Regions from separate parts of the Blautia sp. DFI.1.216 genome, predicted to be linked through region 1. Evidence: a T-box and tRNA genes for the amino acid it is inferred to sense, from the RefSeq annotation. Region 1 holds a T-box; the other holds one or more tRNA genes.
The links. A T-box is a leader RNA that pairs with one kind of tRNA and senses whether it is charged. The one in region 1 lies ahead of thrS (threonine--tRNA ligase), so its partner is inferred to be a tRNA-Thr.

Region 1 (5,182 bases):
CTTTTTTAAAACCTTGAAAATCTGTCTGATAAACAACAGAATAAACGGAATAGGAATAATATTTCCAACAATACACAGTGGAATTGCCTTTGCAGCCGATATCTTAAGTAAGGATGCTGCAAGCAATCCTCCCCTGAGTTCCAAAAGCGGAATCATTGAAATAATAAAAACTGCCCCTTCAGGTGAAATATATTGTGACAGATTCTGTGAAAACCAATGTACCAGCGCTTCCATAAAGCCTCCTAACTCTTACTTCAAATAATCCTTCAAAAAATCAATAAATTTCTGCATTTCTTCCTTTGTTCCAACAGTGATACGAAGAAAATTGTCAATTCTGTCCTTCTGGAAGTAACGAACATAAATATGCTGCCCTCTCAATGCCTCAAAAAGTTCTTTCGCAGGGCAGGTTTTATGCGTAGCAAAAATAAAGTTAGACATAGAATCCTGAAAAGAGAATCCCAGTGCCTTCAATTCTTTCTTTGTCCATTCTCTTGTCTCTATGATTTTATTACATGTCTCATCAAAATATGCTTTATCTTCAACTGCCGCCACACCTGCAGCAATCGCTGTACGGTCCATAGTATAAGAATTAAAAGAATACTTCACATCATTCAGGAATCTGATCAGTTTCTCATTTCCACACGCAAAACCAATTCTCATCCCAGCCATAGAACGCGACTTGGAAAATGTCTGTACGACCAGAAGGTTGTCATATTTTTCAATCAATGGAAGCGCCGACTGACTACCAAAATCCACATAAGCCTCGTCCACGATCACAATCACATCAGGATTATGGCGGATAATATCCTCCACTTCCTCCAGCGGCATCTCCACACCTGTCGGCGCATTCGGATTCGGGAATACAATTCCTCCGTTTTCTCTGAAATAATCTTCCGTCCTTATATGAAAGTTCTCATCCAGTGCCGGTCTCTCATATGGAATGCGAAACAGGTCTGCCCATACATCATAAAAAGAATATGTGATATCCGGAAAAAGAACCGGCTTCTGTGAATTAAAGAATGTAAGGAAACTCATGGCAAGCACATCATCGGAACCTACTCCCACAAAAACCTGTTCATCCTTCAGCCCGTAATTCTTTGCAATGGCATGTACCAGTTCTCCTGCTGTAGGATCCGGATAAAGTCTCATAGTATCTGTATCCATCTCCCTCAACGCCTTCTCCACTCCAGGTGCCGGCGGATACGGATTCTCGTTGGTATTCAGCTTGATCATATCCGGCTGATTGGGCTGCTCGCCTGGTGTATATGGTATTACTTTACGTATATTTTCTTCCCATCTGCTCATTTATCTGATTCCTTTCATGTTTTTTATTGTTTTTCACTTTCGTCAGTATAACATTAATCTCTATTTTCGTAAATCAACTTTTTGCATTTTACTGATTGACAAACCCACTTTGCGAGTTTATAATAGGCGGCAGAAAAGATAAGAAGGATCAAAACGTTGAAGAGAAGAGTACGCTGAGGAACGTTACAGAGAGAAATGTATACCGGTGCAAGCATTTCATCGCGAACCAGCCGAAGACCACCTCTGAGTGACTTTAATACAGTCCGGTGATTCCGTTACCATCGAATGAAGCGGTTCTGATCAGATGATTTATCCATCAGTAATGTATCAGAACAACCGGGGTGGAACCGCGAGTAATGTTATCTCGTCCCCTACAGTATTTAACCGTACTGTAGGGGATTTTTTTATTCTTTCTTTTACCCCTTCGCAGTACAAAAACCTGTTACTGTTCACTCCGTTCTCAACAACACGCTCCGTGGGATATCAACAGTGAACAGCAACTATAACAAATCCATACTAACGTAAAGGAGATAATCATCATGATCGTAACATTAAAAGACGGCTCAAAAAAAGAATACGCTGAAGCAAAATCCGTAATCGACATTGCTTACGACATCAGCGAGGGACTTGCACGTGCTGCCTGTGCAGGAGAAGTAAACGGAGAAGTTGTAGACCTGAGAACAGTTATTGACAGTGACTGCGAATTAAACATCCTGACAGCAAAAGATGAAAAAGGACTTGCAGTTCTCCGCCATACAGCATCCCACGTACTTGCCCAGGCAGTACAGACCTTATTCCCGGATGCAAAGGTTGCTATCGGACCTTCTATTGATACAGGATTCTACTATGATTTCGACTGCCCTCCATTCTCCCGTGATGACCTGGATGCAATCGAAAAAGAAATGAAAAAGATCATCAAAAAAGGCGCTAAGATTGAACGCTTCACAAAATCAAGAGAAGATGCCATCGCATACTTCCAGGAGAAAAATGAACCATACAAGGTAGAACTTATCGAAGATCTTCCTGAAGGCTCCGAAATCTCTTTCTATTCCCAGGGAGACTGGACAGACCTCTGCGCAGGTCCTCACCTTATGAGCGTAAAAGGTGTAAAAGCATTCAAGCTTCTCTCCTCTTCCAGCGCTTACTGGAGAGGCAGCGAAAAGAATGCAATGCTCACACGTATCTACGGAACAGCCTATGCTTCCAAGGACGAACTGAAAGAACATCTGGAACAGATGGAAGAAGCAAAAAGACGTGACCACAACAAACTTGGCCGTGAGATGAAGATCTTCACAACTGTAGACGTGATCGGTCAGGGACTTCCACTTATCATGCCAAACGGTGTGATCATGATGCAGGAGCTTCAGCGCTGGATCGAAGACGAAGAAGCAAAACGCGGATATATCAGAACAAAAACTCCGTTAATGGCAAAGAGCGACCTTTACAAGATTTCCGGACACTGGGATCATTACAAAGACGGTATGTTCGTTCTCGGTGATGAGGAGACTGACAAGGAAGTATTTGCACTTCGTCCTATGACATGTCCGTTCCAGTATTATGTATACAAAGCAGAACAGCACAGCTACCGTGATCTGCCTCTTCGTTACGGTGAAACATCCACTCTGTTCCGTAATGAGGATTCCGGGGAAATGCATGGTCTGACACGTGTACGTCAGTTCACGATCTCCGAAGGTCATCTGATTGTAAGACCTGACCAGATGGTAAAAGAATTTAAAGACTGTATCGCACTTGCACAGTACTGTCTGCAGGTTCTTGGTGTAGAGGAGGACGTAACCTATCACCTTTCCAAATGGGATCCTAACAACAGAGAGAAATACATCGGTGATGCAGAAGTGTGGGATCAGACAGAAGCTCATATCCGTCAGATGCTTGAAGAACTGAACATTCCGTTTACAGAGGATGTTGGCGAAGCTGCATTCTACGGACCTAAGGTTGATATCAATGCCAAGAACGTATACGGAAAAGAAGATACTATGATCACGATTCAGTGGGATGCTCTTCTGGCTGAACAGTTCGACATGTATTATATCGATGAAAACGGTGAAAAACAGCGTCCATACATCATCCATCGTACATCCATGGGATGCTACGAGAGAACACTGGCATGGCTCATTGAGAAATATGCAGGTATGTTCCCGACATGGCTCTGCCCGGAACAGGTTCGTGTGATTCCAATTTCCGAGAAATTCCACGACTATGCTGCCAAAGTTGAAGCTCAGTTAAAAGAAAACGGAATCCGCTGCTCTGTTGACCAGCGTTCTGAAAAGATGGGCTACAAGATCCGCGAAGCACGCCTTGCAAGAGTTCCATACATGCTCATCGTTGGTGCCAAAGAGGAAGAAGAAGGCAAGGTTTCCGTAAGAAGCCGTTACCTTGGTGATGAAGGAATGAAAGATCTTGGTGAATTCCTTACATCCATCAAAGAAGAAATCAAAAACAAGACAATTCGTAAAATCGAAGTTCAGGAAGAAAATAAATAAAACAGGTATTTTACTTTAACCTGTTCAAATAAGTCCCCACCCTCTGCTTTAATTGCATCAGGCAATAAGCAATGGGTGGGGACTTTTATTTATCACTTATCCCATCTGTACAATTACATGGTATTCGTTTCTGCCATTGACCATAGGAATCTGGTTTCCATTTATCCTCTCACCATCTACCTCAATCCATCTGACTCCTTTCTGCACACCTTTCGGTTTATGGATTTCAATATGATAATCCGCCCCTCTAAAATGACGGTTCACTTTAAAATCGCCAAACGTTTCCGGAAGGCAGGGGTCTACGATCAAACCATCATATCCTGGCAGAATACCAAGAAGCGCCTGTGACAGGTTTACAAATGTCCACGCTGCAGTTCCTGTCAGCCAACTGTTTTTTGCCTCTCCAAATCCTGGTGCATCAGCTCCCGCGATCATCTGCGAATATACATATGGTTCTGTCCGGTGAATATCACTGATTTCCTCAATATAAGATGGACATATTTTACGATAAACCTCAAATGCCCTGTTTCCTCTTCCAAGCACAGTCTCCGCAATGGAAATCCACGGATTGTTGTGGCAGAAAATTCCTGCATTTTCTTTATATCCAGGCGGATAAGAAGTAATTTCCCCAAGTTCCAGATGGTATCTTGTATAAGCCGGCTGAAGGATCATTATTCCATACTTTGTTTCCAGCAATTCATTCACAGAGTCCAGAGCTTTTTCTGCTATTCCTTCTTCCTTGCCGATTCCTGCCATAACACAGAATCCCTGTGGTTCAATAAAAATCTTTCCTTCTTCGCATTCTTTTGAACCAACCTTTTCAGACTGTGCATCATAGGCACGCAGGAACCATTCTCCGTCCCATCCATTATCCAGCACTGCCTGATACATCTCATCCACTGCTTTCCCTGCTTCTTTTGCAAGTTCTGTGTGCCCGGTCCGCTCACAGAGTTCCTCAAATTCTTTTCCATATTTCACAAACATACCTGCAATAAATACAGATTCTGCCACAGGGCCTTCCGACGGCCCTGTTGTCTGAAAGGATTCTCCAGGTTCACTGGAAAAACAGTTCAGATTCAGGCAGTCATTCCAGTCTGCCCTTCCGATCAGAGGAAGTTTGTGAGGACCAAGATGGGTTACTGTGTAATAAAAAGATTTCTCCAGATGTTCAAAAAGCGGTACCTCTGTTCCCTTCTTACAATCAAAGGGTACCTGCACATCAAGTATCCCATAATCACCAGTCTCTTTGATATATGCTGCTACTGCTGCGATCAGCCATAACGGGTCGTCATTAAATCCGCTTCCAACATCCAGATTCCCCTGTTTTGTCAGCGGCTGGTACTGATGATATGCACTTCCATCCGGAAACTGTGTAG
Region 2 (5,182 bases), on a different contig from region 1:
TGGTGTGTGAACAGTAACTCTCAGACTCATCTGCACTCTCTTTCAGCAGCTCATATCCTTGACTAACATCTTGCAAAATATTATAATTATATCAACATATCAAGGAGGTGCGGCAATATGAGTAATGCACTACCAATTGAAGATTTAAGTAAAACTTACCTGGAACATTCTATGGTTATCAATAACTTTGTTATCAAGATCGGCAGCCAAATCAAAGACAGCTTATGTCGTGTCTTTGGTGATGGTGTTCAGTATGAATGGCGTGAAAATGATGATAAAGTAATCATTCCTGACGTATCAATCATCTGTAACCTGAGAGACCGTAAGAACATTTCTTTCACTGGCATTCCCCGCTTTGTGATGGAAGTTTTGTCCAATGCCACAGAAGAATATGATCGACATGAAAAAATGAATATTTATTGCAAGGTCGGTGTCTCTGAGTATTGGATCGTTGACTGGAGAAAAAAATCTGTAGAGATTTATCTCTTCGATTTCAAAGAAGATGGCACTGGTTATCCGTATCTTTATAAGACTGTCACAGCCCAGAATAAAGAAGATTTACATCTGGTTATGTTTCCGAATCTGAAGATAACCTTTGACGAGCTGTTCGACATTGGTGAATATTAACGAAAAATAAGGCATAAACCAAGGAAATAGTTTACTCTTTTTATTTGTTTCAGAATGTTTCAGAATCACTTGCATATTGATTTCCTGATCTGCATATGCTATAATGCCAGTAGGCGAAAAGAAATAGCAAGTCCATGTAGACAAAAAGAATGAAGCCCTCAGTAGTGCGAATACTGGGGGCTTCTTCTTATTTTTTATGGCAGACAAGAAACTGCCAGGTTAGTGTTGCCCTACTTATCTCCGTCTAACCATTTGCAAACATAATAGGCAGCTATGCTTGCCATAAAGGTGACAAGAAAAGAAACAGCAAGATTCTCCATATAGACTTCACCTCCTCCCGTTGCCGGGTATCGGTTGGACAACACTGTAAGTATAACATATCTCTTGTCATTCTGGAAGTACAAACAGTTCTTAGAAGTTTATAAAATAATACTGGGTTTATTCGAGTATATCATCCTAAAATCATCTTCAGGAATAGGAAGAGTCTCAGTACAAAAACTGCAATTCTGAGCAGTATCCCGGAACTGCAAATTGCACAAAAAAAATAATCAGAACCTATGTCCTGATTATCTTGAGTAACTTTGATTTACTGGCACCTCACAAACCCAGTAAATAAGCTATTCTTAGCAAGCTGATGACGGGAATTGAACCCGTGACCCCTTCCTTACCAAGGAAGTGCTCTACCTCTGAGCCACATCAGCATTGTGTCGGATTTACCGCTCACATTTAAATATACTATCAGAACTTGTTTGTATTGTCAATCCCTATTTTTAACTTTTTGATTTTTATTTTTGGGTTTTATACAGATATCTTTCTATTTTTGATATTGCTCCAACTGCTCTCTGATCTTGATTCGGATACGCTGTAATGCATTATCTATGGATTTGGGTGTTTTTCCCATGATCTGGGCAATCTCTCCGTATCCGTTTCCTGCCAGATAATATTCAAGAACCTGGTTCTCCATTGGACTTAACGTTGCTGTTATCTCCTGCTCCAGATCCTGGACATTCTCCTGGTCAATAATGATAGACTCCGGGTTCTCTCCCCAGTTATCTCCAAGATGTTCTTCATTTTCCCCATCCTGTTCGCTGAGGGAAATATAGGAATTCAGTGGCTGGTGCTTCTGCCTGTTGGAACTCTGGATGGCGTTGTAGATCTGTCTGTCCACACATATACTGGCAAAGGTCTGGAATGCAGCATCCCTGTCCGGCTGGTAATCGCGGACTGCCTTAAACAGTCCGATCATGCCTTCCTGTATCAGGTCATCGTTCTCCCCGCCTATCAGGAACATGGTCCTTGCTTTCTTGCGGACCATGTTCTTGTATTTTTCCATCAGATAGTCGAGGATTTCTGATTCCCCGTTTTTGAAACGGGAAATTAATTCTTCATCTTTAATTCCGTCATACTGTTTCATCAATTTAACCCTTCCGTTTTTCTGAAAATCTCTATCATTCGCCCAGAGGGCTTCTTATAGCATAACAATATTGTGGAATAATTTTCTGCTGCAAAAATTCCTCTTAATAATCGCTGCACATCCTCACGAAGCCTTTATCTCAGACTGAGATAAACTTATTTCTTCTGCAGTCTCTGACGTACAATCTCATATCCAAGTACTCCGGCTGCCACAGATGCATTGAGGGAATCAATGTCACCCTTCATAGGAATAGATGCCACGAAATCACACTTCTCACGGATCAGTCTGCTTACACCTTCACCTTCATTGCCGATCACTACGCCGATCGGACCTGTCAGGTTAAGATTGTACATGGTTTCACCGCCCATATCTGCACATACAAACCACATGCCCTGTTCTTTCAGTTCATCGATGGTATGTCCCAGATTGGTAACTTTTGCAACAGGTGTATAGTTTAATGCACCTGCTGAAGTCTTGGCAACTGTGGAAGTCAGGCCAACTGCTCTTCTCTTGGGAATAATCACCCCATGTGCACCTGCAAGGTTTGCTGTACGGATGATCGCACCAAGATTATGAGGATCCTCAATATTATCCAGGATAAAGATAAAGGGATCTTCTCCTTTTTCCCTTGCCTTCGCAAGAATATCTTCTACACTTGCATATTCATAGGCTGCCACCTGAGCGATTACGCCCTGATGTGCGCCTGTCTCGCTTAACTGATCCAGACGTTCTTTTGCCACATAATTAATAATCGTATCTTTTTTTCTTGCCTCTCTGGCAATAGTGCGGACCGGTCCGTCCTGGCATCCGTCCAGGATAAAAAGCTTATCTACACATTTGCCGGAACGAAACGCTTCCAGAACCGCATTGCGTCCTTCTATCTGTTCACTCATATCTTATCCTCTCCAATCCCTGCACGGACCAGTTCTATGATCCTGCTGAAATCATCTTTTAAATATAAATAGCCCATCAGAGCTTCAAACCCTGTTGCCCTGCGGTAGTCTGCCATGGTTGCATGTTTAGCCATTGTAGGAGAATGAGCATTCCTTCCTCTTCTGTAAACGCTGTGTTCCTCCTCTGTAAGCATGGGCTCGATTACTTCCATCATGGAAGACTGAGTTCCTGCCTTAACCAGACTGCTGGCTTTTCTGTGAAGCTGGTTCACCGGACAGTTGCCTTTTTTTACAAGGATCGTGCGGATCACCAGTTCATAGACGCCATCTCCGATATACGCCAATGTCAGCGGAGAATATGTTCGCAAGTCTTTATCTTCCAAATGAAACAACTGATGAAGCATGCCTTTCAAACTACTCAAATTCTCTTCATTAAGTCCGTTTGTTCCACTCATATCATTTAAGCTCGTTTCCATTTTACTCCCTCGCGGGTATCCTTAAGGATGATTCCCTTAGCCAGAAGCTCATCTCTGATCTCATCTGCTCTTGCGAAATTCTTTGCTTTTCTTGCTTCCTGACGCTCTGCAATCAGGTCTTCGATTTCTTTATCAAGGATTTCTTCTGTTTTCACAGCCTTCAGACCAAGTACATCGCATAATTTCACCATTGTGTCAAGAAGTGTTCCTGCAAATTCTGCGGAACTTGCCTCTGATACATTTGTATTTGCAAATTTAACCAGTTCAAAGATTGCTGCCAGTGCATCTGCTGTGTTGAAATCATCATCCATAGCTTCTTCAAATTTCTTTACGAATTCCTGTGCCTGTGCAAGCAGTTCTTTCTCTGCATCTGTTGCAGTTTCTGTCTGTGCTGCTGCTTTTCTGTCCTTTAAGTTTGCTGCTGCATCTGTGATACGCTCTAATGCATTCTTTGCAGCTTCCATCAGATCTGCGCTGAAATTCAGCGGACTTCTGTAATGGGCGTTCAGCATGAAGAAACGAAGCACCTGCAGGTCATACTGTTCACTGATTTCACGAACAGTACGGAAGTTTCCAAGAGACTTGGACATTTTTCTGTTATCAATATTTAAGAATGCATTGTGCATCCAGTATTTTGCAAAGATTTTGTCGTTGCAGCATTCACTCTGTGCGATCTCGTTCTCATGGTGAGGAAAGATCAGGTCTTCTCCGCCTGCATGGATATCAATCTCATCACCAAGGTATTTTTTCGCCATAACAGAACACTCAATATGCCATCCCGGACGTCCGTCACACCATGGTGAAGGCCAGGATGGTTCTCCCTCTTTCTTCGGTTTCCAGAGAACAAAATCCAGTGGATCTTCTTTCTGGTCTTCACCGGACACCTGCAGAGAACGGAAGCCGGACTGCAGATCATCCAGGTTCTTGTGCGAAAGTTTGCCATATTCTTTGAACTTCTTAACTCTGAAATAAACAGTACCGTCTGCTGCCGGATAAGCATATCCCTTATCAACCAGAGTCTGGATCATACTGATCATTCCGTTGATTTCCTGGGTTGCCTGTGGATTGGTTGTGGCAGGTTTTACATTCATGCCATCCATATCTTTCTTACACTCTGCAATATAACGCTCGGAAATTTCCTGTGCGCTTACGCCCTCTTCGATTGCTTTCTTGATGATCTTGTCATCTACGTCTGTAAAATTGGAAACATAGTTTACTTCATATCCTTTGTATTCCATATATCGGCGTACGGTATCGAAGATGATCATCGGACGTGCATTTCCGATATGGATCAGGTTGTATACAGTCGGACCGCAGACATACATACGAACTTTTCCCTCTTCAAGAGGTACGAATTCTTCTTTTCTACGTGTCAGTGTGTTAAAAAGTTTCATGTTTTATTCCTCCAGTTTTCTCTATCATTAACTCTCTTTTCTTTCATTAAGAAGACAGATCGCCTGAGATGCAATTCCTTCTTCTCTTCCCGTAAATCCCAGTTTTTCCTCTGTAGTGGCCTTAATGTTCAGCTGAGACTCATTGATTCCCATTGCTTTTGCCATATTGGCTCTCATCTGTGGAATATGAGGTGCCATCTTTGGTTTCTGTGCAATGATCGTTGCATCTATATTTCCGATCTCATAATGGTGCTCTCTCAAAAGCTTCGTCACATGTTCCAGCAGCAGAATACTGGAAATTCCTTTATATGCAGGGTCTGTATCCGGAAAATGTTTTCCGATATCGCCCAGTGCAGCAGCTCCCAGAAGTGCATCCAT

Region 2: it encodes a tRNA-Thr, which carries the amino acid that the T-box ahead of thrS (threonine--tRNA ligase) is inferred to sense. The anticodon was not compared.

The regions. Positions count from the first base shown of each region.
Region 1 is NZ_JAJDML010000034.1:20,460-25,641, reverse strand. It holds gene LJE11_RS12930 (COG2426 family protein) at 1-234, opposite strand, end outside; gene hisC (histidinol-phosphate transaminase) at 250-1,305, opposite strand; T-box leader at 1,453-1,680, shown strand; gene thrS (threonine--tRNA ligase) at 1,845-3,806, shown strand; gene LJE11_RS12915 (GH36-type glycosyl hydrolase domain-containing protein) at 3,903-5,182, opposite strand, start outside.
Region 2 is NZ_JAJDML010000026.1:59-5,240, forward strand. It holds gene LJE11_RS11150 (Uma2 family endonuclease) at 118-627, shown strand; tRNA gene LJE11_RS11155 (tRNA-Thr) at 1,257-1,328, opposite strand; gene sigH (RNA polymerase sporulation sigma factor SigH) at 1,442-2,044, opposite strand; gene rlmB (23S rRNA (guanosine(2251)-2'-O)-methyltransferase RlmB) at 2,197-2,934, opposite strand; gene LJE11_RS11170 (Mini-ribonuclease 3) at 2,931-3,410, opposite strand; gene cysS (cysteine--tRNA ligase) at 3,395-4,804, opposite strand; gene ispF (2-C-methyl-D-erythritol 2,4-cyclodiphosphate synthase) at 4,832-5,182, opposite strand, start outside.